2 regions of the Anaerotruncus sp. DFI.9.16 genome follow, and region 2 is predicted to be linked to the other one. Evidence: predicted binding sites of a transcription regulator. Region 2 holds the regulator's gene; the other holds the start of a gene.
The links. The regulator HrcA, encoded in region 2, represses chaperone genes, less so after heat shock. The targets are predictions, from matches to a motif close to TGTTAGCACTCNNNNNNNNNGAGTGCTAACA.

Region 1 (16,405 bases), on a different contig from region 2:
TCCCAACCGGATGGGGACGTTTTGTATCCGGGGAAAAATTACGGGATCTTCCATTGAACCGCGTGGAAGTTTGTGCTAGGATAAAAGCAGGACCGCTCCCCTTTTCCGGGTGCGCGGCACTCCATTTCCAAAGGAGTCCTGGATATGAAAAAACTGGCCATCTTCGTGGCGTTTCTCGTTTTGCTGTCCGGCTGCGGCGCGCCCGCCGCGGAATCGGAAAACCCCGCCCCGGCGGACGTCTCCTCCGAGGCCGTTTCCTCGGAAATCTCCTCTTCGGAGGCTTCCTCGGCCGTCTCTTCCGACGCCTCCTCCGAGGTTTCGTCGGAAGCCTCCTCTGAAGCGGCCTCATCGGAACCGGCGGAGGTCTCCTCCATCGCGCCTCCGGCGCCCACACCCGAAGAGATCGCCGCCGCGGAGCAGGCCGCGCGGGAAGCGGCCGAGAAAGCGGCGGCGGAGCAGGCCGCCGCGCAGGCAGCAGCCGAACAGGCCGCGGCGGAGCAGGCCGCGAAGGAAGCCGCCGAGCAGGCCGCGGCGGAACAGGCCGCGAAAGAGGCGGCGGAGAAGGAAGCCGCGGAACAGAAAGCCGTGCGGAAAACCACCGCAAAGGTCTCGGGCATGAACTTCCGCAGCGAGGTGGAGAAGGACCTGCTCGCGCTCATCAATGAGGAGCGCGAGGCCGAAGGGCTCGACCCGGTCAAGATGGACGGCGATTTGCAGTCGGCGGCGCGCATCCGCAGCCGGGAGCTCTGCAAGACCGGCCACTGGGACCACACCCGGCCCAACGGGGATTCATGGAGCACCGTCATCACCGAGGACGTGCCGGTCAAGTTCGCGGCGGCGGGCGAAAACCTCTGCATGACCGAGTACGACGACCCCAGCGTCGACAACGCCTATTCGGCGGACTTCTATATGGACCGGTGGCTGAACAGCCCGAGCCATTACGACAACATCATCCGGCCGAACTTCACCCATGTGGGGATCGGCGTCTATGTCTCCGAGCGGGGCGGCGTCACCAAGGGCTACGCGACGACGATTTTCGCCGAGCTGCCCTGAACCTGCGGCAAAAAGGGAGGCGGACCTCACGGTCCGCCTCCCTTTCTTTATCTCTGCGGCACGATCTCGATCCAGTAGCCGTCGGGGTCGTGGATGAAATAGATGCCCATGCCGGGGTTTTCAAAGCAGATGCAGCCCATCCGCACGTGCTTTTCGTGCAGCTCGTCGAACCGGTCGGTCACGAACGCGAGGTGGTATTCGAGCTCGCCGAGGTTGTAGGGCTCCTTCCGGTCGCGCAGCCAGGTGAGCTCGAGGGTGAAGTCGCTCTCCCCGTCGCCGAGGTAGACGAGCCTGAAGGAGCCGTCCGCCGCGTTTTTCTCCCGCACGGGGTCCAGCTCGAGCGCCTCGCGGTAGAAATCGAGGCTCTTTTGCAGGTCGAGGACATTGAAATTGAAGTGGTTGAAACGGATCATATCGATTCCTCCTTGTTACAGTTCTCCGCTGCGGATGTGGGTGATATAGTCCATGCAGTAGTCGTCCTGTCCCGCGACCACCTTCGCGGCGGCCAGCGCGTCCTGCATCGCCGGGCTCACCGGGTCGAGGATCGCGCTCGACAGCCCCGCCATCATCGCCGCCGAGAGGAAGGCGCTGTTGATGAGGGAACGCCGGGGCAGGCCGAACGAGATGTTTGAAAGCCCGCAGGTCGTCCTGACGTCCGGGTAGTTCTGCGCCATGAACTGGACCGCACCCACCGCGTTCTTCGCGCTCGCGCCGTCGGTGGCCAGCGTCTCGATGAGCACGTCCGCATAGATGCGCTCGTCGGGGAGGCCCGCCTTGCGCAGCTTTTCCACAAGCGCGGCGAGCTTCTCGCATTTCTCCTCGAGGGTGTGGGGCATCTCGCCGTCGATCGGCAGGCCCACCACCGAAGCGCCGCTCGAATGGGCGAGCGCCGTCACCTCGTCGAACCGGTCGGTCAGCGTCGCCGAATTGAGGATGAGCGGCGTTCCCGCAGCGGCCTGCACCGCCTGGGCCATCACCGCCGGGTCCGCCGTATCGATCATGATGCCGCAGGAGGAGTGCTCCCGGATGAGCGCGACCACCCAGAGCATCGCCGCGAGCTCCTCCCCGCCGCAGATCGCCGTGTTGACGTCGAGATATTCCGCGCCCGCGTCCGCCTGCGCCTGAATCAGGCCGATCACCGCCGCCTCGTCGTGCGCCGAAAACGCCTCCATGGTTTTGGGGATCGAGCTGTTGAGCTTCTCTCCGATTAAGATCATGTTTCTTCCCTCCTGATTTCTTCGATCAGCCCCTGCACGATCGCAATTTTGCGCAGCGGGGTCATGATGTAAAACCCGTCCGCCGCGTCGTATACCCGCCGGGCAATGCCCGCGCTGTAGGCGATGGAAATTTTCGCGGCCTCCTCCGGCGTCTTGTCCCGGAGCGCCTCCACCACCCGGAGCGGAATCTCGATGCCCGACACCTCGTTGATGAGGAAGAGGGCGTTTTTATATCCCGCGACCGGCAGGATCCCCGCGAAAAGCCGGCAGTCCAGCTCCCTGCGCGCGGTCAGAAAGTTCTCCACCGCCGCGTCGCTGAAGATCGGCTGGGTAAAGAGCGCCGACGCGCCGAGCGACAGCTTTTTCTTCGCGCGTTCCAGCTCCCGCGGGAAATTGACCGCGTTCACGTTGAGCGCCCCGCCGACCACAAAGGGATTCTTGGCGAATACCTCGGTATTCATGCTGTGAATGTAGGAGATGAGATCGAAGGAGCTCAGATGGAAGACCCCGTCCCTGCCGCGCGACTCGGTCTGCGTCGGCGGGTCGCCCGTCACCACAAGCACGTGCGAGATCCCCTCGAACGCCGCGCCCAGCAGCCCCGCGCGCAGGGCGATGTGGTTCTTGTCGCGGCAGGAGATGTGCGGCAGCACCTCGATCCCCGCCTCCCGCCTGATCTTGGCCGCCGTCATCAGGCTGTCCGCCCGCGTGCGCGAAAGGGGCGAATCGGTCACCGTGATGAAATCCACGCCGCCGCGCCTGAGCTCGGCCGAGGCCGAGAGGATGAAGGAGCAGTCGTAGTCGAAGGGCGGGTCGAGCTCCACCGCGATCGTCTTGCGGCGCGCGCCGGGGCGGCCGCCGCCGGGCGCGGCAGCGCCCGGGCCGGGGACCGAAGGCCCCGGCAGTCCCGCCCCCGCGGGACGGGACGCGGCGGCCAGCGCCTCCGCGGCCAGCTCGATGTGCCGCGGCGTCGTGCCGCAGCAGCCGCCCAGGATCTCCGCGCCCGCCTCATAGAGCGCGGCCAGCTTCTGCGCGAAGTACCCGGCGTTATCCTCAAACAGGACGCGCCCGTTGATCGACGAGGGGTAGCCGGAATTCGGCATCGCGATCAGCGGCTTTCGGCGCGGGCCGAGATTGCGCAGGAGGTTCGCCATGTGGCTCGGGCCGCAGGCGCAGTTAAAACCGGCGGCGTCGACCAGCGGGCAGTTTTCCGCGGCCTCCAGCAGGACGCGGCAGTAGTGGCCGCGGCGCGAATAGCCGTCCTGGGACACCGCGAAGGAGACGAACACCGTGGCGCCGGGGACCCGCTCCCGGATCAGCCCGAGCGCGGGCAGGACCTCGTCGAAGGAGGCGAGCGTCTCAAAGAGGAATTCCCGCGCGCCGAGCTCCAGAAACCGTTCCGCGACCGCCAGGTAGTCCCCGGGGGCGGTTTCCGCATTGTTGCCGCCGATATCCGCGAAGACGCGCGCGCCGGTTTCTTTAGCCTCCCGTTCCGCGAGCGACCAGCCCGCCTCGATCACCCGGGAGAGCTGCTCCGGGTCGGGAAGGGAAACGGGGTTTGCGGCAAAGGTATTCGTTTTGACCGCGCGCGCCCCCGCCGCGAGATACTCCCGATGGATGCGCAGGACGGTGTCGGGCGAAGTGAGGTTGGCAAGCTCGCAGGGGGCTTCATCCCCCGTGAGGGAATAATAATAGGTGCCGAACGCGCCGTCAAAGAGCAGCGGCCGGGACGGATCAAGCGGCATGGACGTTCCAACTTTCCGTATCAGGATATGATTCCAGTAGATTGTAGCATATCCCGCCGGAAATTTCCAGTACCGGGTTGACATCTACTACAGCTTGTAGTATGATTTGGCTACTACATGATGTAGTAACCAAATCCGGGGGTGACTGTATGAACAGGCTTTCCGATTCCGAATTCACGATCATGCAGGAGATTTGGACGCGCAGCGGCCCCGTTACGGCGGGCGGGCTGGTGGAGGCGTTCTCCGAACGCCGCGGCTGGAAAATCCAGACCGTCTCCACCTTCCTGACCCGCCTCGTCGACAAGGGGATGCTCACCTGCGAAAAACACGGCGGCCAGAACCTCTACCGCGTGGCGGTGAGCGAGGCCGACTACCGCGCCGGGGAGACGCGCGACTTCCTGCGGGAGGTGCACGGCGGCAGTGTGCAGAGCTTCTTTGCCGCGCTCGGCAGCCCCGGCTCCCTCTCCGGCGCGGAGATCGAGGAGCTGCGCCGCTGGCTCGACGGGGAGGGGACAAAATGACGGCGTTCTTTTTTTCCCGCGTCCTTCCCCTTTCGCTGACCGGCGCGGCGGTTTCGGCGCTCATCCTGGCCGTCTCCTTCCTCACCCGCCGGCAGTTCGGCTCCCGGTGGCGCTACTACATCTGGCTGGTCGCGCTCGCACTCTTCTTCCTACCCGTCACGCTGCCCTTCCCCGCCGGCGCCCTCTCCGGCGTATCGGAGGCGATCTCCCCCGCCGCTGCCGCGGTGCGCTTCGCGGCGGGGCCGCCCACGGCCGCCGCGGAAACCGCGGCGGCATCCGCGCCGCTTTCCTGGCGGGAACTGGCCGCGCTCGCGTGGACGTGCGGCGCGGCCGCGCTGCTTTTGCAGCGCGCGTGGGCGGCCCTCCGGTTCCACCGCGCCCTGCGGCGGACGAGCCGCCCCGTCGCGGACCGGGAGACGCTCGCTCTCTTCGCCGCGTGCAAGGAGGAGCTTCGCGTCCGCCGCGCCGTCCGGCTGGAGCGGTGCCCCCTCGCCGGCACGCCGATGCTCGTGGGGCTCCTGCGGCCCCGCGTCCTGCTCCCCGACGCGCCCGCAGACCCGGACGCGCTGCGCTTTATCCTGCTGCATGAACTGACCCATCTGAAGAGCGGGGACCTCTTCTATAAGCTCGCGGGGCTGGCGGCCTGCGTCGTCCACTGGTTCAATCCGTTCGCATGGCTCGCCCTGCACCGGATCAACGCGCTCTGCGAGCCCGCCTGCGACGAACGCCTCGCGCGGCCGATGGACGCGGACGAACGGCGCGGCTACGGCCGCGCGATCCTCGGCGCGATGGGGACCGTGCGCGCCGCCCCGCCTCTCTCCACCCCCTTCAGCCTGCACAAAGAGGATGTCAAAAGGAGGCTCACCCTCATGATGAACTGCAAGAAATCGACCCGGGTCCTGCTCGCGGCGGCCGTCTGTTCCGCCGTGCTGCTCGGGTTCGTGGGGATGTCGATCTCCACCTTCCTGATCGCGCCCGCCGAAGCCGCTTCCCCCTCCGAAAGCTCCCGTCTGCTGGCCCCCTCCCCCGAGCGGCTGGCGAAGGAGCTCGCCGGCGGCGTCGTCTTTGATTTCGAGTCGGGCGAACTGCGCATCGCCATCCCGGACGAGCTCCCGGACGGCTGGGCGTGGTCCATCCACCCCGCGGGGCGGGCCGCGATGGGGGACGGCGCCATGAGCGTCCACTGGTTTGAGGCGGAGTCCGCCGCCAACGACTGGCGGCCTGGCGGGACCTATACCGCGCCGATCGGCGGGGAGCTGCTCTCCTATGACGTGGAGTTCGCGCTGCTCGACGGCGCGGGCCGGGAGCGCGCCGCCGGGAACCTCTCGTGGGACGCGGGCGAAGCCGCCTCCGCGCCCGCCGTCATCGGCGGCGCGGACGGTCCGACCTCGATCATCGTGGCCCCGCGGCTCACGCCGCCGCTTGCCGGGCTGACGGTGGCCGCGCCCTTCGACAAGGGCCCCGGGCACAAGGGCGTCGACTACCGGGCGGAGCCGGGCGAGGCCGTCTTTGCGGCGGCGGACGGGAACGTCTCCGAAGCCGGCTGGGACGGCGCGTACGGCTACCGGGTCGTCCTCGATCACGGGGACGGCTTCCAGACCCTCTACGCCCACTGCAAGGAGCTCGCCGTCGCGGCCGGGGACGCCGTCGCGGCGGGCCAGCGGATCGCCTCTGCCGGCTCGACCGGCAACGCCGCGGGCCCCTGCCTGCACTTTGAGGTCCGCCTGAACGGGGAGCCGGTGGAGCCTCCCGCCTTCTCCTTTGAAGAGGCGGAGGGGTCCGCGCCGCAGCCCGGCGCGGGGACGCCGAATCTGGTGAAGGACGAATCCTCCTCCACCCTCATCGAAGATTGAGCGGGAAGGGTTTGTATAGATTGCTCAGATGAATCCTGAACAAATTGTTAACTCTGGTAAAATCTATTGACTTTCCCGCAGGCACTGCATAAAATTAGTTAGACGGCTAATGATTAGCTGTCTAACTATTTTTTTGCTGTGTTTGCAACATGACAGGAGCAGATTCCAATGGATGAAATCTATCAGGTTATCCACATCGACTGGGAGCTCGTCTCCCTGCACAAGCAGTGCATGAACCGGCTGATGAGCGACCGGGGCGTCTATCCCGGACAGCCGCCGCTGCTCTTCACGCTCGGCAGGATGGGCGCGTGCAACCAGGCCGACCTGGCCAAGGCGCTGCACATCAGCCCAGCCACCATCGCCGTCTCCCTCAAGCGAATGGAAAAATCCGGATTCGTCAAGCGGGTGCCCGACCCGGGCGACCTGCGTTCCAACCGCATCGAACTCACCGACGAGGGTCGCGAGGCCGCCGCGTGGGCCGACCGCGCCATCCACACCGTCAATGAGCAGATGTACCGGGACTTCACCCCCGAGGAATTTTCCCAGATCGTGCATTTTTACCAGCGGATGCAGCAAAATTTGATCAGGCTCAAACAGGAGCTCTACGGACAGGAGGAACCCACTTGCGCAAACTGATCTCTTACCTCGCGCCCTACAAAAAGTCGGTCATGATCGCCGTCGCGTTCATGCTGCTCGACGTCGTCTGCGAGGTCGTCCAGCCGACGCTCATGTCCGACATCGTCGGCCGGGGTATCCAGACGGGCAACATCCCCTTCATCCTCGGCGTCGGCGCGCTGATGATCCTCTTCGCGCTGCTCGCGATCGTCGCGGGCTTCGGCAACGCGCGCCATTCCGCCAGGGCGGGCGTCGGCTTTGCAGCCGGTCTGCGCCGCGGCCTTTTCGAGAAGGTGCAGACCTTCTCCTTCAAGAACATCGACGACTTCTCCACCGCCTCCCTCGCCACCCGTCTCACCAACGACGTGACGCTTCTTCAGAACGCGGGCATCATGAGCCTGCGCCTCATGATCCGCGCGCCGCTCATGTTCGTCTTCGCGATGATCATGGCGCTGCGGATGAACGCCCGGCTGGCGGTCGTGCTCGTCGTCATCATCCCCACCCTGCTGCTCGCGCTCGGCTTCATCATCAAGACGGCCCTGCCCCTCTTCAACCAGATGCAGGCGCGCATGGACGCCCTCAACGGCAGCGTGCGGGAGAACCTCACCAACGTGCGCGTCGTCAAGTCGTTCGTGCAGCAGGACTATGAGAAACGGAAGTTCAAATCCGCCAACGACGCCCTCACCGGCGCCTCCCTGCGCGCGATGAACGTCGTCATCTTCAACATGCCGGTTATGATGCTCGTCATGAACCTCGCCACCGTCTCGGTCATCTGGTTCGGCGGCGGGCAGGTCATCCGCGGGGAGCTCCAAGCCGCCCAGATGGTCGCCTTCATCAACTACATCTTCCAGATCCTCATGTCTCTCATGATGCTCTCGATGATGTTCGTCCTCTTCTCCCGCGCCTCCGCCTCCTACAAGCGCGTCATGGAGGTGCTGAACACCGAGGTCGACCTCACTGACGAGCAGGGCGCCGGCGAACGCCCGATTCGCGGCGACGTCACCTTCGAGCACGTCTCCTTCAAATACGACCCCGCCAACGGGGAAAACGTCCTGCGGGACATCACCCTCTCGGTCAAGGCCGGCCAGACGGTCGCCGTCATCGGCGGCACCGGCGCGGGCAAGAGCTCCCTCGTGCAGCTCATCCCCCGCCTCTACGACGCCACCGAGGGCCGCGTGCTGATCGACGGGCGCGACGTGCGGGAATACACCGTCGAGTCGCTGCGCAGCCAGGTCGGCATGGTGCTCCAGAAGAACACCCTCTTCTCGGGCTCGATCCGCGACAACCTCAAATGGGGCGACGAGCACGCCTCCGACGAGGAGGTCGAGGCGGCGGCAAAGGCCGCCCAGGCCCACGATTTCATCATGGGCTTCCCGAACGGCTACGACACCTGGATCGAGCAGGGGGGCGTCAACGTCTCGGGCGGGCAGAAGCAGCGGCTGTGCATCGCGCGCGCCCTGCTCAAAAAGCCGCCCATCCTCATCCTCGACGACTCGACCAGCGCCGTCGACACCGCCACCGAGCGCCGCATCCGCGACGCCTTCGACACCGAGCTGAGCGGCACCACCAAATTCATCATCGCCCAGCGCATCTCGTCGGTGAAGGACGCGGACCAGATCGTCATCCTCTCGGACGGCCAGATCGCCGACGTGGGCACCCACGACGAGCTGCTCGGGCGCAGCGAGGAATACCAGGAGATCTACTATTCCCAGCAGGAAAAGGAGGCGGATGCGTAATGCCTCATCGTAAAGTCGTCGTCCAGCAGAAGCCGAAGAACTTCGGCGCGGCGGTCAAATTCGTGTGGGGATACCTGCGCCGCCGCAAATCGGCGCTCTTCCTCGCGGCGGTCATGGTCCTGCTCAACATCGGCGCTTCGCTGGCGGGCACCGCCATGCTCCAGCCGATCATCGACAACTTCCTCGAGCCGGTCGTGGCCATCCCCGTCGCCGCGCGGTTCGCCGGCCTCTTCAAGGGGATCATCACCCTTCTGTGCATCTACCTCGTCGCGGTTTGCGCGAGCTACCTGCAAACCCGCCTGATGCTCACCGTCACCCAGCGTTCGATCAACGACCTGCGGCGGGAGCTCTTCGACCACCTGCAGGACCTCTCGGTCCGCTACTACGACACCCACACCCACGGCGAGATGATGAGCCGCTTTTCCAACGACGTGGACACCCTCAACGATGCGCTCGCCAACTCGCTGACCTCCCTTTTTTCGAGTGTCATCACGCTCGCGGGCATCCTCGGCCTCATGCTCTCCAAGAGCATCCCGCTCACCATCCTGACGCTGCTTATGACCCCGCTGATGTTTTTCGTCGCGGGCAGGCTCATGAAGGTGAGCAGTAAATATTTCATCGCCCAGCAGGCCAACCTCGGCAAGGTCAACGGCTATGTGGAGGAGATCATCACCGGCCAGAAGGTCGTCAAGGTCTTCTGCCACGAGCAGGACGCGCTCGAGGAGTTCGACCGGCTCAACGGCGAGCTTCAGGAGGCGGCCACCACCGCCCAGAGCTATTCCGGCCTCATGATGCCCGTCATGATGAACATCTCCACCGTCAACTACGCGCTCGTCGCCGCCATCGGCGGCATCCTCTCGATCTTCGGCTTCATCAGCGTCGGCGGGCTGGTCGTTTTCCTCCAGCTCACCCGCCAGTTCAGCCGCCCGATCAACGAGGCATCCAGCCAGTACAATGCGGTCATCACCGCCATCGCGGGCGCGGAACGCATCTACGAGGTCATGCGCGAGCCGGTCGAGGAACCCGACCCCGCCCACGCCGCCGACCTCGTCCGCGACGGGCACGCCTTCTACTGGCAGTGCTACCGCGACGACGGCGCCCCCGCCGAGCGCGTCCCCGTGCGCGGGGACGTCCGGTTCGAGGACGTGACCTTCGGCTACGCCCCCGAAAAGACCGTGCTCCGCCACATCTCCCTCTACGCGAAGCCCGGCCAGAAGATCGCCTTCGTCGGCTCCACCGGCGCGGGCAAGACGACCGTCACCAACCTGCTCACCCGCTTCTACGACATCGCGGAGGGCCGCATCACGATCGACGGCATCGACATCCGCCAGATCAAGAAGGACAGTCTGCGCCGGTCGCTCGCGATGGTGCTTCAGGACACCCACCTCTTCACCGGGACCGTGCGGGACAACATCCGCTACGGACGCCCCGACGCCACCGACGAGGAGGTCGAACAGGCCGCGCGGCTCGCGTCGGCGCACTCCTTCATCATGCGCCTGCCCCACGGCTACGACACGGTGATCGAGGGGGACGGCGCGAACCTCAGCCAGGGCCAGCGCCAGCTGCTCAACATCGCGCGCGCCGCCTGCGCCGACGCGCCCATCCTCATCCTCGACGAGGCGACCAGCTCGGTCGACACCCGCACCGAGCGCCACATCGAGCACGGCCTCGACCGGCTCATGGAGGGCCGCACCACCTTCGTCATCGCCCACCGCCTCTCGACCGTCCGCAACTCGAACGCCATCATGGTGCTCGAACAGGGCGAGATCATCGAGCGCGGCAGCCACGACGACCTGCTCGCCCTGCACGGCCGCTACTACCAGCTCTATACCGGCGTGGCGGAGCTCGACTAAGGGGGGATTTTGAAAAATCCCCCCTTAGAACCCCCAAAAACTTTTGTTTCAGGCGGGGCGCTCCGCCTCCCGGCAGCACGCCGCCCGTGACGCAAGATGCCCCCTCCGGCCTTACGGCCGGAGGGGGCTTTTCGTTTTAGATGAGCGGCTTATTGAAGAGGAAGAGGTCCGCGTAGCTGCCGTCCTTGAAGCGGTAGCCGTTTTTCGTCGTGCCGATGTGCTCGAACCCGAGGCGTTCATAGAGCTTGATCGCCGCCGTATTGGTGCAGACGACGGCGTTGAACTGGAGTCCCACGAATCCGCACGCCGGGCACATCTCCAGCGAATGACGCACCAGCTTTTCCCCCACGCCGAGGCCCCGCGCCCCGGACGAAACGCCGTAGGACGCGTTCGCGATATGCCCGCAGCGCCCCGCGTTGTTGGGATGCAGGATGTAGAGCCCCAGCACCTTCCCGTCCGCTTCGGCGACCCCGGTGAAGGACTGCGCCGCGAAAAACTCCCGCGCCTCCTCCTCCGTAAAGGGCCTGTCCTGCGGAAAGCTGTTCCCCTCCTCGACGATCCCGTTCCAGATGGCGGTCATCGCCGGGAGATCGGCGTCGGTGAACTTCCTCACGGTCACTTGCATTGTCAAAACCCCTTTCAGACGGGGGAATTATACACCTTTTTCAGAGGACATGCAACTGTTTTAAGGATTCCACGCAGTCCGCGTAGCCCTGCCGGTAGAGGTATTCCGCCTCCGCGCTTTCCGCATCGGCAAGAGCCGCCAGCAGGTCATGGACGAAAAAATGGTCGTTGGGATGGACGTTTTGCAGGCAGGCCGCCTCGCAGTCGTCCAGCCGCCTGCGCAAAAGGCGGCTCTCCCCGCTCTCCCGGAATCGCTGGTGCGCCCGCTCGTACATCGCGCCCAGATATTCTTCAAATTCTTCCGACAGCATGGCGCAACCCCTCCCGATATGATATAATTATGATAATTATCGATTATACTACAATCATTTACCTCTAAGTAGATTTCCCGTTCTAATTATATTCTACTATAAGGTAAATGTCAAGGGGAAATTTTTATGTTTCAGCCGATAGAAATGGGAGCCCGGATTTATGCGCTGCGCTGTGCCCGCGGAATAAGCCAGAAACAGCTGGGGGACGCCATCGGCCTCTCGCACAAGGCAATCAGCACCCTCGAAAGCGGGGCCCGCTCCACCACGCTGGAAAAGCTCGTGCGCCTTTCCGAGTTTTTTAACGTCTCGGCAGATTATTTATTGGGATTGGCAAACGACCCAACCCGCCACTACCTCGACGATTGAAGGAGGACTCATGCTGGACAAAAAAGTTTTTGGCGAACGTGTCAGGCTTTTGCGCTCCGGACGATCCGCCGCGCAGGATGAGCTGGCAAAGTTGCTGGGCGTTACGCGGACGCAGATCAGCGACATTGAAAACGGCAAAACCACCACCTCATTGGAACGACTGGTGCTGCTCTCCGACTACTTCGGGGTGTCCACCGACTACCTGCTGGGCCTGACGGAGAACCCCGAACGGGCGCGGTAGCCCCGCCTCACGGGTCGCGCCCGCTAAGAGGCGCGCGGCCGGCCTGATAAAAGTTTTCGGGGCCCGGGGGGCTTTTTCAAAAGCCCCCCGAAAAAGAAAAACCCGCCTTGCGGCGGGTTTTCTCTTTTTAGGCGGCCCTTCTGATAACCAACTCCCCGTCTTCGAGAACTGCCTCGAGCCGGGTGCCGGGGGCAAGGTCCTCGGCGATGATCATGCGGGCGAGGAGCGTTTCGAGCTTGTGCTGGAGGAACCGCTTGAGGGGGCGCGCCCCGTAGACGGGGTCGTAGCCCTGGTCGACGATATACTCCTTCGCCTCGGGCGAGAGGGCCAGGGTGAGCTGCTTGTCGGCGAGGCGCTTTTGCAGGTCGGCCATGAGCAGGTCGACGATCTGCGCGATCTCGGATTTTTGCAGCGGCTTATAGAAGACGATCTCGTCGAGGCGGTTGAGGAACTCGGGGCGGAACTGCTGCTTGAGCAGCCCGTCCACCGCCTTGCGGGCCTCCTCGGTGATCCGGCCGTCTTCGTCGATCCCCTCGAGGATGTAGGGCGAGCCGAGGTTGGAGGTCAGGATGATAATCGTATTTTTAAAGTCCACGGTGCGGCCCTGGCTGTCGGTGATGCGGCCGTCGTCGAGCACCTGGAGCAGGATGTTGAAGACGTCGGGATGGGCCTTTTCGATCTCGTCGAAGAGGACGACCGAGTAGGGCTTGCGGCGCACCGCCTCGGTAAGCTGGCCGCCCTCCTCGTAGCCGACGTATCCCGGAGGCGCGCCGATCAGGCGGCTGACCGAGAATTTCTCCATGTATTCACTCATATCGATGCGCACGATGTTGCGCTCATCGTCGAAGAGCGCCTGCGCGAGCGCCTTGGCGAGCTCGGTCTTGCCGACGCCCGTCGGGCCGAGGAAGAGGAAGGAGCCGATCGGGCGGCCCTGGTCCTGGATGCCCGCGCGGGAGCGTAAAATCGCCTCGCTGACGGTGGTGACCGCCTCGTCCTGACCGATGACCCGCTCATGCAGGATGCTCTCCATATGCAGCAGCTTCTGCCGCTCCCCCTCCATCAGCCGCGCCACGGGGATACCCGTCCAGCGGCCGACGATCCGCGCGATCTCCTCCTCGGTGACGCGGTCGCGCAGGAGGGTGGAGTCCTTCTCCGCCGCGCCCGCGAGCTTTTCCTCCTCCTCCAGTTCCTTCTGGAGGGCGGGGAGCTTGCCGTATTTGAGCTCGGCGGCGCGGTTGAGGTCGTATTCCCGTTCGGCCTTCTCGATGTCCGCGTTCACCTGCTCGAGCTCCTCGCGCAGCCTCTGTACCTTGGTGATCGCGTTCTTTTCGTTCTCCCAGCGGGCCTTCATCGCTTTGAACTGCTCGCGCATTTCCGCGAGTTCCCGCTGGATCTCCTGCAAATGCTCCCTGGAAATCTGGTCGGTCTCCTTTTTGAGCGCCGCCTCCTCGATCTCATGCTGCATGATCTTGCGGGAGAGGTCGTCGAGCTCGGACGGCATCGAGTCCATCTCGGTGCGGATCATCGCGCACGCCTCGTCCACAAGGTCGATCGCCTTGTCGGGCAGGAAGCGGTCGGTGATGTAGCGGTTGGAGAGGACCGCCGCCGCGATGAGCGCCTGGTCCTGGATTTTGACGCCGTGGAACACCTCGTAGCGCTCCTTGAGCCCGCGCAGGATCGAGATCGTGTCCTCGACGGTCGGCTCGTTCACCAGCACCGGCTGGAACCGGCGTTCGAGCGCGGCGTCCTTTTCGATGTACTGGCGGTACTCGTTGAGGGTGGTCGCGCCGATGCAGTGCAGTTCGCCGCGCGCGAGCATCGGCTTTAAGAGGTTGCCCGCGTCCATCGAGCCCTCCGTCTTGCCCGCGCCCACGATGGTGTGCAGCTCGTCGATGAAGAGGATGATCCTGCCCTCGCTCTTCTTGATCTCCTGCAATACCGCCTTGAGGCGCTCCTCAAATTCGCCGCGGAATTTCGCGCCCGCGATCAGCGCGCCCATGTCGAGCGAAAAGATCGTGCGGTCCTTGAGGTTTTCGGGCACGTCCCCGCGCACGATGCGCAGCGCGAGTCCCTCGGCGATGGCCGTCTTGCCGACGCCCGGCTCGCCGATGAGGACGGGGTTGTTCTTGGTCTTGCGCGAGAGGATGCGGATGACGTTGCGGATCTCGTTGTCGCGGCCGATGACCGGGTCGAGCTTCTGGTTGCGCGCCTGCTCGACGAGGTCGGTGCCGTACTTTTTCAGCGCGTCATAGGTGTCCTCCGGGGTGTCGGAGGTGACGCGGGTGTTGCCGCGCACGCTCACCAGCGCCGAGAGAAAGCCGTCCTTCGTCAGGCGGAAGCGCGAAAGGAGCTGCCCCAGCGCGCCGTTCGGGTTTTCGAGCAGCGCGAGCATGACGTGCTCGACCGAGACGTATTCGTCCTTCATCCGGTCGGCGAGCTTTTCCGCCTGGACCAGCGCGCGGTCGACCTCCTGCGAGACGTAGATCTTGCCCTGCTCGCGGCCGGGCCCGGAGACGCGCGGCAGCCGCTCGACCTCGGCGCGCACGTCGGAGAGCAGCGCGGCAGGGTCGATCTCCATCTTTTTGAGCATCTGGCCGATGAGGCCGTCCTCCTGCGCGATCAGCGCGTAGAGCAGATGCTGCTGTTCGATCTGCATGTTCTGGTATTCGGTCGCGAGGTCCTGCGCGCTTTGCAGCGCCTCGAGCGACTTCTGGGTGAATTTCTGAGCGTTCATAGACACCCTCCTCCTTTATGTGAAAGCTGTTTGATACGGCGTTTTAGCACTCTATTATCTCGAGTGCTAACTCTATAGTACCCCAAACCGCAGGGGAAATCAAGTACAAATTGTAAACATTTTTCCTGTGAATTGTGCCTGGTTTTTTCCCATTTCCCGGCGAATTTGAACGGTTTCTGAACTTTGCCCCCCGGCGGTTGACGGGGGCCGGATTTGGGGATATCATAGGATTACACCAAAATTTTCATCTGTAAGAAGGGATTTCATATGAAGCGTTCCGTTCTCGCCTGCGCGCTCGCGCTGGCCTGCGCGCTCTCCCTCGCGGCCCCCGCGCTCGCCGCGGAAAAAGCCCCCTCCCTCGCGGGCGACTCCAAGACGACCGCCGTCGCCAAGGTCTATGAATATGACCCCCACCGCTACCTCGCGAACGGCAATTCGGTCTACGGAAACACGCTGACCGTCGCCGCGGACGAGCGGGTCTACGACGACTCGGGCAAGCTGTGGCGGGTCACCGATTCCTCCGCCTTCTACGACTCCTCCGCCTTCCGCTGCTCGGTCAAGACGACCGCCAACGCGATGAACGCGCGGTCGATCCGCCAGTCGGACGAGCCGATCGTCGGGGCGGGCGCCTGCTTTGTCGTGACCCTCTCGAAGGACGGGATGTACGACAACACCGGCATCGGCTTCACGGTGACCTATACCGCCGTCAAGGACACCGCCCTGCCCGTCTCCCCGCTCGGCGCGAACACCGGCACGGCCTCCGAGCTGACGGTCAAAAGCGGCGCGAAGATCGTCATCGACTACACGCTGCGCATCACCGAGGACACCCTCTTCCCCTCCTCCTACCTGAAAACCAGCCCCGACTGGTACGGCGACCTCTTCTATTTCAAGGACGTCGAGCACCCGATCGGCGCGGAGGACATCGTCCTCACCCCGACCCAGGAGGGAGACAGCGACTACACCTGGGAGGACGAGGACATCATCGTCGCCGAGCTCTCCGGCTCGGACATCCTCTACGCGCCCAAGCTTTCGACCCGCCGCGCCGACACCGGCCGCAACCACACGGCCCCCCTTGGGGAGATGTATACCCGCTTCTTCCGCGGCAACCCCGACGCAAAGGGCGGCACGCTCACCCTTGTGAACCCCTACCTCACCTTCGACGGCGAGGAGACGGTCCCCCACAGGCAGATCCACATCTATGAGGCGACCGAAGCCGGCGACCTCAAGGACGTGACCAGCCGCTTCAAGTACACCACCGATTCCGACGGGCGCGGGGCGTTCTCGGCAAAGGTCCGGACGCTCGGGAATTATATCATTACCGCCAAGGCTCTCTGAAAGCATAAGCAAGGCCCGGATTTCATGCGAAATCCGGGCCTTTTTACCGCCGTGCTTATATCACTTCGTTTTTACCTGGAGGGACTGCGCCATCTTCTTGAGGGCGGCGCGGTCGGCCTGATCGTCGGCAGTGATAAAGATGTGCATCATGCTGCCGTCCTTCAGCCTCGTGAGCGTCTCCACGCGATTGTTGGAGGCGGACCA
Region 2 (14,622 bases):
GAACCGCCCGCCGAGCAGGGTGCCCGCCAAAATGGCGGAGAGCTCGAGCCCGCTCTTGGTGAACCGCACCGACCAGCCCGTCCGGCGGACGATGCCGATCATGAGCCCCTCGCGGGGACCGGCCCCGAGCCCCGCCCCCACATAGAAGTAGGTGGCGACGTTGAGCACCATGAGCCCACAGGCCACCATCAACAGCTTCTGCGGAAGGTTTTGGGCCGCGGGGATCAGATGATGCGCCTGGATGATGTCGACGATCGGGCCGGTGATGACCAGGTCGAGGATGTTCCCCAGTCCGATGCGGATGCCCATCCGCCAGTTGACCGCCAGCAGCACGACCGAGACGCCCAGCACCGCGGCCCCCAGCGAGATGCCCAGCGTGTGGGAGAGGCCGTCGCTCAGGACGTCCCACGGGGCCATGCCGATGCCCGACTGCGCGAACACGACGATGCCCACCGCGTAGAGTAGCAGTCCCACCAGCAGCTTGGACATGGATTTTACCGTGATATTGATGTTGTCAGCCTCCCTCTCCCCGGACGTTCTGATACGCGCGGGAGATTCAGATCTTTTTCTTCTTCCTGTAGATCAGGATGCCGACGGCGACCACCAGCACGACGTTCAGCAGCATCTGCAACGGCAGCGGGATGAACATTGAACCCACCGTCAGGATGAGCAGCGCGGAGATGACGCCGAAGGCGCCCAGGTCGGGGCGCTTGAGCATGAAGTTGGTGAACATGATCGCGAAGATCGAGGCGGGCACGTACTTGAACGCGTCCTTGACCGACGCGGGCAGCGCGCCGAGCAGCAGGGTCCCGCCGATCGCGCCGAGGGTGACGAAGATCAGGTTGGTGACGATCGAGCCCGCAATGCCGATCGTCGCCATGAGCTCGCCCTCCTTGGTGCCCGGCTTTACGCCGGTGACCTCCTGCGCGACCATCGCGCAGGGCAGGCGCATGTTGCTGATGTTGCCGCTCAAAAAGGCCATGTAGCTGCCCGCCGCGCCGAGCACGCCGTAGTAGGAGATCGGCTCGACCACCATCCAGGCGAACCCGGAGGAGACGACGAGCGTAAAGATGATCGCGATCTCGGCGGGGGTGGGCACGACGCCGTACACCAGCCAGAGGGTGAACGCGGGCACGAACGCCAGCACGAACCCGATGATCAGCGTGATGCTCCCGATGCGGATGGAGGGCTTTCCAAACTCCCTTGTGAACTGGTCGTCCGACATGCCCTTGAAATTCGATTCAGTCACTGCACTTTTCATCTCCTCAACCTCCAATCAGCCAGGCGCAGACCGGCGCGCAGACGATGCCCACGATCATGGCGATGCCCATGTGGTACTCCCGCAGCCAGGGCAGCTTTTTCACCGTCCTGGAGAGCCCCACCATGCAGAGCGACGCGCTCACGCAGGCGACGATCATCGGCAGCCCGGTCAGGCAGTTTTCCATCGTCATGTAGGACATGATGCCCAGCATGCTGGCCGTGCTGATCAGGGTCATGAGGTTTTTGTCGTATTTTTCGACCTTGACCTGCACCTTGTTCATCTGCGGGATAAAGACCAGCACGACGATCCAGGCCACCGAGAAGAGGCTCATCCCCCACAGGGCGGCGGCGTAGGCGCGGATGCCGAAGTCGGCGGCGCCCAGCGCGCTGCCCACGGCCTGCGCGCCGAGGCCGGCATTGATCATTTCGCCCGCGGCAGCGCCCATGACGGAAAGCCGCATCCACGAAACGGGCGACCCGACGGCGGACATGAGTCCCACCATCATGATGAAGACCGCGACGGACGGCCCGATGGCCGAGATCATCCCGGCGCGGAAGGCCTTGACGCAGTCGCTCTTGGAGATTCCCATCTTGACGGCGGTGGCGAACGCCCGGCGGGTATACAGAACCGCCTGGCAGAGCACCAGCAGCACCAGCGGGAAGCAGGATAGCCACATGATCGGGCTGTTTGCTATCGACAGATAATCGCTCATTTTTACCGCTCCTCAATTCTTTTGATCCGAAAAACACCTCTGGCGGCCGCTTTTTCTGTGGCCGGCCGCCGGTTCCACCGCCCCCTTACTGATTGCCGAACAACAAAATCAAACCGTCCCCCGTTATCGGTACAGACTATAGTTTGTTTTTGCTTTAACGTGTTAAATCATAGCGAATTTAAAGCGATTTGTCAAGAGCCCGCCGCGTTTTTCCGGAAAATTCATCCCCCGCCTTGACTTTTGCGCCCGGGGTTCCTATAATGGACATCAACAGCCCCCCAGGGGCAGCCGAACAACAAAGCCGGACAGGAATCCTCCGCATGGGCCGAGCGGCCGATGCGTATTCCGTTTGGGCTTTTTTTGTTTCCCCGCCGGTGCACAACGCAAACAGAAAGAAGGATTCTCATGCTGGTACTGAAAAACTGCCGCCTGATCCCGGCGCTTACCGAAGGATACGACCTGCCCGCCGCCGACATCGTCCTCGACGGGGAGCTCATCGCGGACATCCGTCCGGCGGGCGGAAGCTACGAGGACGCGCCCGTCCTCGACGTGGCGGGCAAAACCGTTCTGCCCGGCCTCTTCGACCTGCACACCCACCTGCACTCCCTCTCGGGCAACCTGATGGAGAACCAGCTCAAGGATTTCGGCACCTCCTGCTTCGACACCTGCGAATACGCCAATACCTATCTGAAGCTCGGCTACACCACCGTGCGCGACATGGGCAGTAACAGCCGCTGCGCCATCGCCGTGCGCAACGCGGTGCAGAAGGGCCAGATCACCGGCCCGCGCATCTACAGCGCGGGGCTGATGATCTCCCCCAAGGACGCGGGCAACGACGCCTTCAGCCTCATGTACAACGAGGCGGACGGGCGAGAGGCGGTCATCGGCGCGGTGCGCGAGGAGATCGCGCACGGGTGCGACTTCGTCAAATACATGGTGTCGGGCGCCTTCCTCAACGAGGGCAGCGTGCCGGGCAACCTGATCACGACAGAGGAGGAGCTGCGTACGGTGGTCGACACCGCGGCGGCCCGCGACAAATACGTGGCCGTCCACTGCCACGGCACCGAGGGCATCAAAATGAGCATCCGCGCGGGCGTACACACGATCGAGCACGCCACCCTCATCGACGAGGAGGGCGTCGACATGCTCGTCGGCTCGAAGGACACCTTCCTCGTCCCGACGATCGGCATCTTCCAGTTCCTCATCGACCTGAGCAAGGCCGACTCGAACGACTGGCGCGCCCTCAAGGCCAAGACCTACCTCCCCCTGCTCCAGCAGAGCCTGCGGACCGCCTACAAGGCGGGACTCCAGTTCGGCTGGGGCACCGACCTGGACATGGGCTCCTACGTGGAGAACCCCGCGCAGGAATTCCTGGTCCGCCGCGACCTGATCGGCATCTCCAACATCGACCTGCTGCGCCAGGCCACGATCAACAGCGCGGAGATCGCCGGCGCGGCCGACATGACCGGCTCGGTCAGGATCGGCAAATACGCCGACCTCGTGGTGATCGACGGCAACCCGGACGAGGACATCTCCGTCATGGGCAAGCCCCGCGCGCACGTCTTCAAGGGCGGCGTCCACGTCGGCTGAGGAGTTCCCCGGGAACGGCAAAAAAGGGCCCCGGTGCTTACGCACCGGGGCCCTTTCATCACGTTATTTCCGCGCCGGGCTCACGCCGCGGCAATCGCCGGCGTTTTCGCGCCGAGCATCCCCATCAGCAGGTCCACGCAGGCGGTCAGCGAAAAGACAAAATCCACGCCGTAGGAGGGGGCGAGCTGGGAGTACTGCTCGTGCAGCTCGTTGATCTGCTCGTAGAGCGCGGTGCTGTGGTCGATTTCCGCCGCGTTGGAGATGAGGTCGACCGCGTGCAGCATGCTGCGGCGTCGGTAGCCGTAGAACTGCATGAGGACTTCATATTTGAAGTGGCCGGCCTTGCTGCCGTCGAACGATTCGGAATGGGCGTAGCAGAAGAAGTCGGACATGAAGTGGCAGAGGATGCCCAGCTGCTTGCTGTATTCCTCCACCGACATGTTGTCGCCTTCCTTTGACAGGTGTTCCGCGCGCGCCATCACAAGGTCGTAAATGTCCTTTTTAAAATGCGAGAGCTTGAGCAGGCTCGGCGCAATATCGGGCAGGACGTTCCACCTCACAAAGCTCCCCTTGTCGAGCTCCACGCCGAGATTTTCGGTGAAGTAGGTGTAGAGGTACCTGCCCATCGTGATGTGCGAAAATAGGTTCATTGGAAACACCGCTTTCTGGTTATTGGGCCCGTAGGCCCTTTATCTGCAAGGCGTCAAGGCGCGCCGCGCTGCGGGTTCGGTCCTGGCGGCGACCCGCGCCACCGTTCGGGCAGCATCGCCCGGAAGGAGCGCGCGAAGCCGTAATGGCCGCGCCGGTAACAGACGCGCAGCGCAACCCAGGCCGTCGCGAAGTAGAGCAGCAGATTCACATGGGAGAGCGCGACGACGACCGCGTCGTAGTGGGCGATCCACCCGGCCTGCTTGTCGGCCGCGAAGATCTGCTGCAATACCAGGAACTGGTTGAGGAACACCATGACCGCCAGCGCCCCGAACGAGGCGAACATCCCGCGGCTGCGGTGCCGCGCCGCCGCGATGAGCGCCATCACAAGCACGGGGATCTGGTAACGCTCGTGCATGCGGGTCGTGAACATGAAGACGGTCTGCATGAAGAGGAACCCCATCAGCCAGACGCTCTTTTCGGTGGCCGTGAACCACACGGCCACAAGCAGCGCCAGAGCCGCGGCCAAAAGCAGGGTTGAAAGGTGGTCCGCCTGGATCAGACCGAGGATTTTCGTGCTGAAATGCTTATAATTGAGCCCCGCCGACGAATAGAAGTTGAAGGCGTTGAGGCTGGCCCCCTGGTACTGGCCGAAGCCGCCGAAGTAGATCTCCAGCGGCAGCGCCCAGCCCGAACGCGCCATGAAGGGCAGGAAGACCGCGAGCACCGTGCCCGCTCCCGCCGCCACGGTCCGGAAAATCCGTCTGGGCGGATAGGAGGTGAGCAGCGCGACCGCGTAGACGGGCGCGAAGTAAAGGGACTGGAACTTCATCAGGCAGGCCAGCGCCATGACGGCGCCCGACCAGACGGGCCTTCCCTCCTCGAGCAGCAGGAAGGCGAGCACCACCAAAAAGATCATGATGCTGTCCGTCTGCCCCCAGTAGGAGGAGTTGAGGATCCCGGCGGGATTGACCGCCCAGATCGCGGCGCCGGCCAGCCCCACGAGCTGCCCCTCCCGCCGCAGCACACGGTAGAGGAGCGGGATGCACGCGAGGTCGAACAGCACCTGCCACCCCTTGAGGGCGAGCATCATATAGGGGTCGAAGGCGCGCACCGCGCCGATCCCGAGCAGCTTCCCCGTCAGGAAGAGGGGGAAGAGAAAAAGGGGCGGATAGTCAAGGTTCCCTATATTGTTATAAGCGCCGAAGAAGTCGTTTGCCACTCCGGTCGACCAGTCCACATAGAAGCTCAGGTCGAAATAGTGCACGGTGATATAGGCGACCATCAGCCGCACCAGCGCGGCGAACGCCACCAGCACGGTCAAAAACCAGCGAATCTGCCCGCGTGAGGGGCAAAAGGAAGCGCCCAGTCTTTTTTCATCCATCAGTTTACTTCCATTGCAATCAAAATTTTATCATATCGCGCCAAAACTGTCTGTTGAAGGTGTGAAAATTTTGTAAACTTTCCACATTTCCGTCGTTTTGTATAAATTCCCTACGAAAAATAGCAGTCAATTAGGAAGTTTTGCTCATCCCCTGCGGGCGGTTCCTTGCGTTCCACCCGCGAAAAATATCCGTTTTCCCGCAACAGCTGCGCGAACGCCCCGGCGGATTTCCCGTCCGGGGCTGTGCAGGAGACGGTCAGCACCCGTCCGCCCGCGTCGCAGTCGAAATCCAAAATCGTCGCGCCCGCGTCCTCCGCCGCGTCGAGCAGCGCGGAAAACTGGGAGAGGTGCCGGCGCGGGGAGACCTCCATGTTGGTCACGACCCCGGCCATCGAATTGATATACTTCATGAGCAGCTCGGATTTCTCGGGGTCGCCTAAAATCTGCGAAAGCCGCCCCTCCTCGCCGGGCGTTGCGATCGCCGCGACGAGGCTGCTGCGCATGAGCTCCCCGCGCATATCCGCCGCGCGGGAGGCAAGCAGCATCCCCGCGGCCACGACGGCGGCCAGCGCCGCGAAAGCCACCGCCGCGGCTGCGGCGCGGCTCCGCCCGCCGCCCAGCATGCGGGACAGCCTGTGCGCGACCTTCTCCTTACTCAGCATACGTCTCCCCCGCCACTCCGAGATATTCCTCCAGCGAGACGCCGCGTTCGGTGATCTCCCGCGCCGCGTGCTTTCCAACATACCGGAAATGCCACGGCTCGTAGGTGATCCCGGTGATCTCCGTCTTGTCCTCCGGGTAACGCAGGATGAACCCGTACTCGGGCGCGTGCGCCGCGAGCCATTTGGCGGCCTGCGTTTCGGCAAAGCCGTGGTTGAGCATCTGGTAGCCGGGGGTCACGATGTCGGCCGCCAGCCCCGTCTCATGCTCGCTCGTGCCGGGAGGGGCGATCCACTGGGAGGTCACCTCGACCGCCTCCTCCTCGCTCAGGCCCAGCGAGATATACTCCTGCACCTTGTTGTTGAAATTCTGCCGCTGGCGCTCGGTCCCCCGGTAGGCGGAGACGACCATCAGGTCGACCCCCTGCGCGGCCGCGTCGTAGAGCATCCACAGCATCGAGCCCGCCGCATCCGCATCCATCTGGTAAGTGCCGCTCACCGGATAGAGTTCGGGCGTGTAGTCGTCCGGGACGGGGTTTTCCGCGTTCACAAGCAGCAGGTTCTCCAATTCGCCCACCTCTTCGCGGGGGATCATCGTGGGTTCCGGCATGGCGTCCTCCTCTTCCGGAGCGGATGAAACGCTCTCTTCCGGCGCGGGACCGCGCGCGGTGCAGCCGCTCAAAATCAGCAGCGCCGCCAGTAAAAGCGCCGTCCCGGTTTTCCATAATCGTTTCATTCTATGCCTCCCATGCCTGTTCGTATGTTCCGGCGCCGTCCCGCGGCGGGCACCCGTTCCCCGCCTGAACTCAACGTTTGGACGGGGCGCAGGAAGAATTGTTCTAGATATCTCCGCCCGCGTCTTTCGCACACCTCACGGGGCGCGCCTGCGGCGATTATCCGCGCCGCGCCTGAATCCAACGTTTTGAAGGGGTCCGGGGGAAACTTTTTCAAAGGTTGCAGGCCCATGCCCCGGCTGCGTCTCACGGGGCGCGCCTGCGGCGGTTGTCCACGCCGCGCCTGAGCCCAACGTTTTGAAGGGGTCCAGGGGAAACTTTTTCAAAAGTTTCCCCTGGTAGTATCTGCCGCGTCCGTCTCAAATATCCCCCGCCTCATAAAGGATGGCGGTGATGGCGGCAAGGGGCGCGGTCTCGCAGCGCAGGATGCGGCTGCCGAGCGAAAGGGTGAGCAGGCCGTTTTCGGCGGCGAAAGCCGCCTCGGAGGGCTCGAAGCCGCCCTCGCTGCCGACCATAATCGAAACCTCCCCGCCGAGCCGGCGGGAGAGCGCGCTTTTCAGGCTCTCGTCCGCGTTCTCATAGAAAAAGATGCCCAGCGGCGATTCCTTCATGCGCGCGACCGCCTCTCCGAAGCCGACAAGCGGTTCGACGGGCGGCACCCGGCCGCGGCCGCACTGCTTGGCGGCCTCGAGCGCGATGCGGTTGAGACGTTCAAGCTTTTTTTTCATCGACTTTTCATCGGGCCGGGAGACGCACCGGCGGGTCAGCACGGGCACGATCCGCCCGACGCCGAGCTCGACCGCCTTCTGCACGATCATTTCGAGCTTATCCCCCTTGGGCAGCGCCTGATAGAGGGTGATCTCCACCCCCGGCTCCCCGGCGGAGGGGGCGACCGCCTCCACCCGCAGGTCCACCCGCCCGGGATCGACCGCCTCGACGACGCACTGGTAGTCGTGCCCGGCGCTGTCGCAGACGGTGAGCGGCTCGCCGGGCTTCATGCGCAGGGAGAGCGCGATGTGGCGCGCGTCCTCGCCGGTGATGACAGCGGACCGCCCGTCCACCTCGCCGGTAAAAAACCGGGGCATTCCGCTACCCCCTCACGGCGGCCAGCGCGACCCAGCCGCCCGATTCGCGCCGGTCGGCGAGGCGGTAGCCCGCCCCTTCGAGGGCGGACACGACGTCCGCCTCCCGCGTGTCGATGATGCCCGACGCGATGAACACGCCGTCCGGCTCGAGGAACCGCCCGAGGTCGGGGATGAGGCGCAGGATGATGTCCGCGACGATGTTCGCGGTCACGACCGCGAACCGCCCGTCCACCCTGTCCGCGAGGTCGCCCGCCAAAAAGGCCGCCCGGTCCCCGACGCCGTTGGCGGCGGCGTTTTCCTTCGCGACCCGCACGGCCACCTCGTCGATGTCCACGCCGACGGCCGAATCCGCGCCGAGCAGCAGCGCCGCCACGGCGAGGATGCCGCTGCCGGTGCCGACGTCAAGCAGCTTCACGCCGGGCGCCGCGTATTTTTCGAGCAGCTGCATGCACAGCCGCGTCGTATCGTGGGTGCCGGTGCCGAACGCCATGCCGGGGTCCATCGTGAGCACGACCTCGCCGGGCGCCGGCGCGTAGTCCTCCCACGAGGGGCAGACGACCAGCCGCTCCCCCACCCTGGTGGGGAAGTAATATTTCTTCCAGGCGGTGGCCCAGTCCTCCTCGTCGACCTTGTCCGTCTCGACCGAGAAAGGGACCCCCTCCGCCTCCAGCCGCTCCCGCAGGTAGGAGACCGCCTCGAGCGGGCTCTCGCCGGGAGAGATGTAGAGGTGGATGACCGCGTGGGTGCGGTCGCGCTCCAGAAGCTCCTGCTCGATCAGGTCGACGTGCGCGATCTGCGGGGCGAGCTCCTCGATGTCGCTGTAGTCCTCGATATAGATGCCGTAGGGCACCACCATGTTGGCGACCGCCTCGGCGATTTCGATGCGCTCGACGGGCACCTTCAGTTTCACTTCACTGTACTGCATGCCGCTCCTCCTTGTCCTAGTACGCTAATGCTTAATTATACAACAAAACCGCCCCCATAGAAAGGGCGGTTTTGTAAACAATTCTTATTTCATCGCGTCCTTGAGCTTGTCGAAAAAGCTCTTGCGCTTTTCATAGTTGCGGTCGCTCGACAGGTCCTCGAACTTTTTAAGCGCGTCCTTCTGCTTGGCGTTCAGGTTGCGCGGGACCTCGATGTTGACCTTGACGTACTGGTCGCCGCGCCCGCGCCCGTTCACGTAGGGGATGCCCTTGTTGCGCAGGCGGAAGACGGTGCCCGACTGGGTGCCCTCGGGGACGTTGTACTTGACCTTGCCGTCGATGGTGGGCACGACAATCTCGTCCCCGAGCACCGCCTGGGTGAAGGTGATCGGGATGTCGCACCACACGTCGAAGCCGTCGCGCTCGAAGAGAGTGTCCGGGCGCAGCGTGACCATGATGTTCACGTCGCCCGACGGCCCGCCGTTGAGCCCCTCGTCACCCTGCCCGCGCAGCACGAAGGTCTGCCCGTCGTCGATGCCGGCGGGGACGGAGACCTCCAGCGTGCGGGTGTGGCGCACGCGGCCCATGCCGCGGCAGTCGCCGCACGGCTCCTTGACAATCTTGCCCTTGCCCGAGCACTTGGTGCAGGTGCGGGTGGTCTGGATGACGCCGATGGGGGTGCGCTGCTGGACCTTCACCTGACCGGTGCCGCCGCACTCGGGGCAGGTCTCGGGGGAGGTGCCCTTTTTGGCGCCGGAGCCGCCGCAGGTCTCGCATTTTTCAAGCCGCTGGACCGTGATCTGCTGCTTGCAGCCCTTGGCCGCCTCCATGAAGGAGAGGCCGACCGTCACGTTGATGTCGTTGCCGCGGATCGGGGCGTTGGGGTTGCGCGGCCGGGAGGAGCCGCCGCCGAATCCGCCGAATCCGCCGCCGAAGAAGCTCTCGAAGATGTCCCCGACGTCGAAGCCGCCGAAGCCCCCTCCGAAGCCGCCCGCCCCGGCGCCCGCGCCGTAGCTCGGGTCGACGCCCGCGTGGCCGAACTGGTCGTACCGCTGGCGCTTGGTGGAGTCGCTGAGCACCTCGTAGGCCTCGTTGACCTCCTTGAATTTGGCCTCGGCGGTCTTGTCCCCCGGGTTCATATCGGGATGGTACTGTTTGGCGAGCTTGCGGTACGCCTTTTTGAGGTCGTCCGCGGAGGCGTCCTTCGAGACGCCCAGTACATCGTAATAATCCCGTTTATCAGCCAATTGCCCTCACCTCTGCTTTCCGCTCCCATGTCACCGGAACGGCTGTTTCACGCGGCAAGGCGAGAGGCCCCGCCCCCCGCCTTGCCGCAGACTTTTTCCATTGTATTATTTTTTGTCGTCCTCGTCAACCTCGCGGTAGTCGGCGTCGACATAGTCCCCGCCGCCGGCGGAGGCGCCGCCGTCATCCTGCTGCGCGCCCGCCTCGGGGCCGGCGCTCTGCTGCGCCTGCTGGTACATCTTGGAGGACATCTCGTAGAAATCCTTCTGCAAATCCTCCTGCTTCTGCTTGATGTCGTCGACGTTCGTGCCCTTGAGCGCCTCTTTAAGGGCGTCGATCTTCTGCTGGACGCGGCTCTTCTCGTCGGCGGACACCTTGTCGCCCAGGTCGGTCAGCGCCTTTTCGGACTGGTAGACCATCTGGTCGGCGGCGTTGCGCACGTCAATCTCCTCGCGGCGCTTCTTGTCCTCCTCGGCGAACTGCTCCGCCTCCTTGACCGCCTTGTCGATGTCGTCCTTGGACATGTTGGTCGACGCGGTGATCGTGACGTTCTGCTCCTTGCCGGTGCCGAGGTCCTTCGCGGTGACGTGGACGATGCCGTTCGCGTCGATGTCGAAGGTGACCTCGATCTGCGGCACGCCGCGCGGCGCGGCCGGGATGCCGTCGAGCCGGAACATGCCCAGCGTCTTGTTGTCGCGGGCCATCTCGCGCTCGCCCTGGAGCACATGGACCTCGACCGAGGTCTGGCCGTCGGCGGCGGTGGAGAAGATCTGGCTCTTCTTGGTCGGGATGGTGGTGTTGCGCTCGATGATCTTGGTGCAGACACCGCCGAGCGTCTCAATGCCGAGGGAGAGCGGGGTGACATCGAGGAGCAGGAGCCCCTTCACGTCGCCGCCGAGCACGCCGCCCTGGATGGCCGCGCCGACCGCGACGCACTCGTCCGGGTTGATGCCCTTGAAGGGATCCTTGCCGCAGAACGCCTTAACCGCGTCCTGCACGGCGGGGATGCGGGTGGAACCGCCGACGAGCAGCACCTTGTCGAGGTCGGAGACCTTGAGGCCTGAGTCGGCCATCGCCTTGCGCACCGGCTCCATCGTCTTTTCGACGAGGTCGGCGGTCATCTCATTGAACTTCGCGCGGGTCAGCGTGACGTCGAGGTGCTTCGGCCCGGTCGCGTCGGCGGTGATGAAGGGCAGGTTGATGTTCGCCTGCGTCATGCCGGAAAGCTCGATCTTCGCCTTCTCGGCGGCCTCTTTCAGGCGCTGCATGGCCATCTTGTCGCCGCGCAGGTCGATGCCGGAGTCCTTCTTGAACTCGTCCGCCAGGTAGTTGATGATCCGCTCGTCGAAGTCGTCGCCGCCCAGGCGGGTGTTGCCGTTGGTGGCGAGGACCTCCTGGACGCCGTCGCCCATCTCGATGATCGAGACGTCGAAGGTACCGCCGCCGAGGTCGTAGACCATGACCTTCTGGTCCTGCTCCTTGTCGATGCCGTAGGCCAGCGCGGCCGCCGTCGGCTCGTTGATGATCCGCTTGACGTCGAGGCCGGCGATGCGTCCGGCGTCCTTGGTGGCCTGGCGCTGCGCGTCGGAGAAGTAGGCGGGCACGGTGATGACCGCCTCGGTGACCTTTTCGCCGAGGTAGGCTTCCGCGTCGTCGCGCAGCTTCTGCAGGACCATCGCGGAAATCTCCTGCGGGGTGTAGTTCTTGCTGTCGATCGTGACCTTGTAGCTGGAACCCATATGCCGCTTGATCGAGGAGATCGTGCGGTCGGGGTTGGTGATCGCCTGGCGCTTGGCCACCTGGCCCACCATGCGCTCGCCCGTCTTAGAGAACGCGACGACCGACGGGGTCGTGCGCGCGCCTTCCGCGTTGGCGATGACGACGGGCTCGCCGCCCTCCATGACCGCCACGCAGCTATTTGTCGTACCTAAGTCGATACCGATGATTTTTCCCATAATAAAAGCCCTCCAGATCTATTAAACTTAATTTTTACGAAAGGGATATCGTTTCGCGGCTCTGCCGCGGAATCGTCTGAACCTGATTTGCGCCGTCAGTTGGCGACCTTGACCATCGCGTGCCGGATGATCCGGTCCCCGAGCTTGTAGCCCTTCTGGAACACCTCGACGATGACGCCCGCCTCGGCGTCCTCATCCTCCACATGCATGACCGCGTTGTGGAAGTCGGGGCTGAAGACGTCGCCCGCCGCGCCGAACTCCTCGACGCCGAGCTTGGCGAAAACGTCCTTAAAGTTTTGCAGGATCATCTCGACGCCCTTTTTGAATTCGGCGTCGGTGCAGGGCGCCGCGAGCGCCCGCTCGATCGTGTCCACGACCGGCAAAAACTGCGCGACCGCGGCGGCGGTGGCCTGCGGGTAGATCGCTTCCTTCTCCCGGACGCTCCGCTTGCGGAAGTTGTCGTATTCCGCCATCGTGCGCAGCAGCTTGTCGTTCAGGGAATCGACCTGCTCCCTGAGGAGTTCGGCCTCGCTCTTTTCGGGGGCGGTCTGTTCAGCCTCCTGCGCGGGGGCCTCCTCCCGCTCCTGCGGCTCCGCCTGCGGAGCCGTGTCCTTCGTCTCTTCTGCCAAATCTGCTCACAACCTATCTCTGTTATTGTTATTCCTGCTCAAACGTCTCCGCAAGGAGCTTTCCCAGCGTTTTGGAGAAATACTCGATGTGCGGGATGATCTTCGCGTAATCCATGCGCACCGGCCCGATCACGCCGATCGCGCCCGAATTCTGCTCGCCGATCTTGTAGCGCGTGACAACCACCGAGGTGTCCGCCAGCTCGCTCTGGGGGTTCTCCTTGCCGATCGTGATAAAGACCGCGTCGCTTTTGGAGGCGAGCACCCCGAGGAGCTGTTCACGGTTGTTCATCGTCAGCAGCAGGTCGCGGGCGATGTCGGAGAACTCCTTGTAGCCCAGCAGGTTGACGCTGCCGGAGGTGTAAAACTGCCCCTCGTTGATCTCGCGGCAGAGCTCGTACACGGTGGCGAGCACCGGGACGAAGAGGGTGGAGTAGTCGCCGAGGGTCACGGCGATCGAGTTGATGTACCACTGGGAGATGTCCGAAACCGATTTGCCGACCAGGCGGCCGTTGCAGAACTGGTTGAGAAATTCGACGATCTCGGTGGTCAGCCCGAAGTCGACGCGGCAGACCTTGTTTTTGATGACGCCGTTGGTCGCGATGACCAGCACGACGACGGTCCGCGCGCCCGCAGGGACGATCTCGACCCGCTTGACCTGCACCGTCTTGGGGGTGATGGTGGTCGAGACGGTCGCGCACTTGGTGTAGTCGGCGAGGGCCTCGGCCGCGTCCTCCAGGAGCCTGTCGGGATCGGGGTCGCGCACGTTGAAGAGCGCGTCGATCTCGCGCTGCTCCTCCTCCGAGAGGGGCTGGCAGTGCATGAGTTGGTCGACGTAGATGCGGTAGCCCAGATGGGAGGGCACCCGCCCCGCCGAGGTGTGGGGCTGTTCGAGCAGCCCCATGTCGAAGAGCGCCGCCATATCGTTGCGGATGGTGGCGGAGGACACCTGGAAGTCAAGCTTCCGGGCGACCGTCTTGGATCCGACGGGCTCCCCCGTCTCGATATAGGTTTCGACGATGGCCGTCAGGACCTTCAGTTTTCGAATGTCGAGCTTCACCGTTCCCACCTCACATTCCCGTTCCCGGCGAAGGGCTCTTTAGCACTCATTATTTACGAGTGCCAACAACTATAATGTACCACACTTTTCTGCAAAGTCAAGGGAATTCACGAAATGTTTACAGAATTTCTAGCACTCTATATAGTTGAATGCTAATTATGTAAATTATGTACAAACTTTAAAAAATTCATTGTACATATTGACATTGCTTCCATTTTGTAGTTTAATAGGGACAGAGAGAGAATCAATCATTTCACAACCGACAACATAAGGAGGTTTTATCATGATCATCAAAGACGTTATGCTTCACTCCGCGGAGGACCTCCGCCAGTTCATGTATCTCGCCATGCAGTCGTCCGAGGACATCGGCGTGCACACCACCGACGGCAAGATCGCGGACGCGAAATCGATTCTCGGACTGATGGCGCTCGACTACAACAAGCCCGTCAAGGTCGTCACCGAGGACAGCCACTTCATCAAGCAGATCGAAAAGTGGGCGGTCTAAGGTATCCCCGCCTCACGGACGAGGGCCGGCGGTCCTCCCCGCGTTCCCCCGCCCGATAAATGCATCCCGCGATAAAGCGGCCGCCTTTGGCGGCCGCTATTTGTTTACCGCCGAGCGCGCAGCATGTCGGCGGCCGACCGACGACGGCCTTGGATCAACCGCTTATGAAGCGGCCGAGTCGCCGGGTCCCGCCCCGGCGTGGGCTTAGGCTTGCCGCTCAACTAGCGGCGGAGCT

Region 1: the regulator HrcA is predicted to act here: its motif matches at 14,908-14,938, upstream of clpB (ATP-dependent chaperone ClpB).

The regions. Positions count from the first base shown of each region.
Region 1 is NZ_JANFZX010000012.1:6,432-22,836, forward strand. It holds gene NE609_RS07040 (CAP domain-containing protein) at 145-1,053, shown strand; gene NE609_RS07045 (VOC family protein) at 1,101-1,466, opposite strand; gene NE609_RS07050 (dihydropteroate synthase) at 1,482-2,270, opposite strand; gene NE609_RS07055 (bifunctional homocysteine S-methyltransferase/methylenetetrahydrofolate reductase) at 2,267-4,012, opposite strand; gene NE609_RS07060 (BlaI/MecI/CopY family transcriptional regulator) at 4,162-4,533, shown strand; gene NE609_RS07065 (M23/M56 family metallopeptidase) at 4,530-6,386, shown strand; gene NE609_RS07070 (MarR family winged helix-turn-helix transcriptional regulator) at 6,555-7,022, shown strand; gene NE609_RS07075 (ABC transporter ATP-binding protein) at 7,010-8,737, shown strand; gene NE609_RS07080 (ABC transporter ATP-binding protein) at 8,737-10,590, shown strand; gene NE609_RS07085 (GNAT family N-acetyltransferase) at 10,727-11,215, opposite strand; gene NE609_RS07090 (hypothetical protein) at 11,256-11,525, opposite strand; gene NE609_RS07095 (helix-turn-helix domain-containing protein) at 11,652-11,891, shown strand; gene NE609_RS07100 (helix-turn-helix domain-containing protein) at 11,902-12,132, shown strand; gene clpB (ATP-dependent chaperone ClpB) at 12,260-14,866, opposite strand; gene NE609_RS07110 (hypothetical protein) at 15,134-16,201, shown strand; gene NE609_RS07115 (hypothetical protein) at 16,262-16,405, opposite strand, start outside.
Region 2 is NZ_JANFZX010000058.1:49-14,670, reverse strand. It holds gene NE609_RS14615 (YitT family protein) at 1-489, opposite strand, end outside; gene NE609_RS14610 (hypothetical protein) at 557-1,261, opposite strand; gene NE609_RS14605 (DUF5058 family protein) at 1,266-1,973, opposite strand; gene NE609_RS14600 (amidohydrolase family protein) at 2,379-3,563, shown strand; gene NE609_RS14595 (zinc dependent phospholipase C family protein) at 3,644-4,213, opposite strand; gene NE609_RS14590 (glycosyltransferase 87 family protein) at 4,267-5,595, opposite strand; gene NE609_RS14585 (hypothetical protein) at 5,706-6,257, opposite strand; gene NE609_RS14580 (M15 family metallopeptidase) at 6,247-6,990, opposite strand; gene NE609_RS14575 (16S rRNA (uracil(1498)-N(3))-methyltransferase) at 7,348-8,073, opposite strand; gene prmA (50S ribosomal protein L11 methyltransferase) at 8,078-8,998, opposite strand; gene dnaJ (molecular chaperone DnaJ) at 9,083-10,243, opposite strand; gene dnaK (molecular chaperone DnaK) at 10,349-12,196, opposite strand; gene grpE (nucleotide exchange factor GrpE) at 12,292-12,825, opposite strand; gene hrcA (heat-inducible transcriptional repressor HrcA) at 12,854-13,882, opposite strand; gene NE609_RS14545 (HPr family phosphocarrier protein) at 14,166-14,387, shown strand.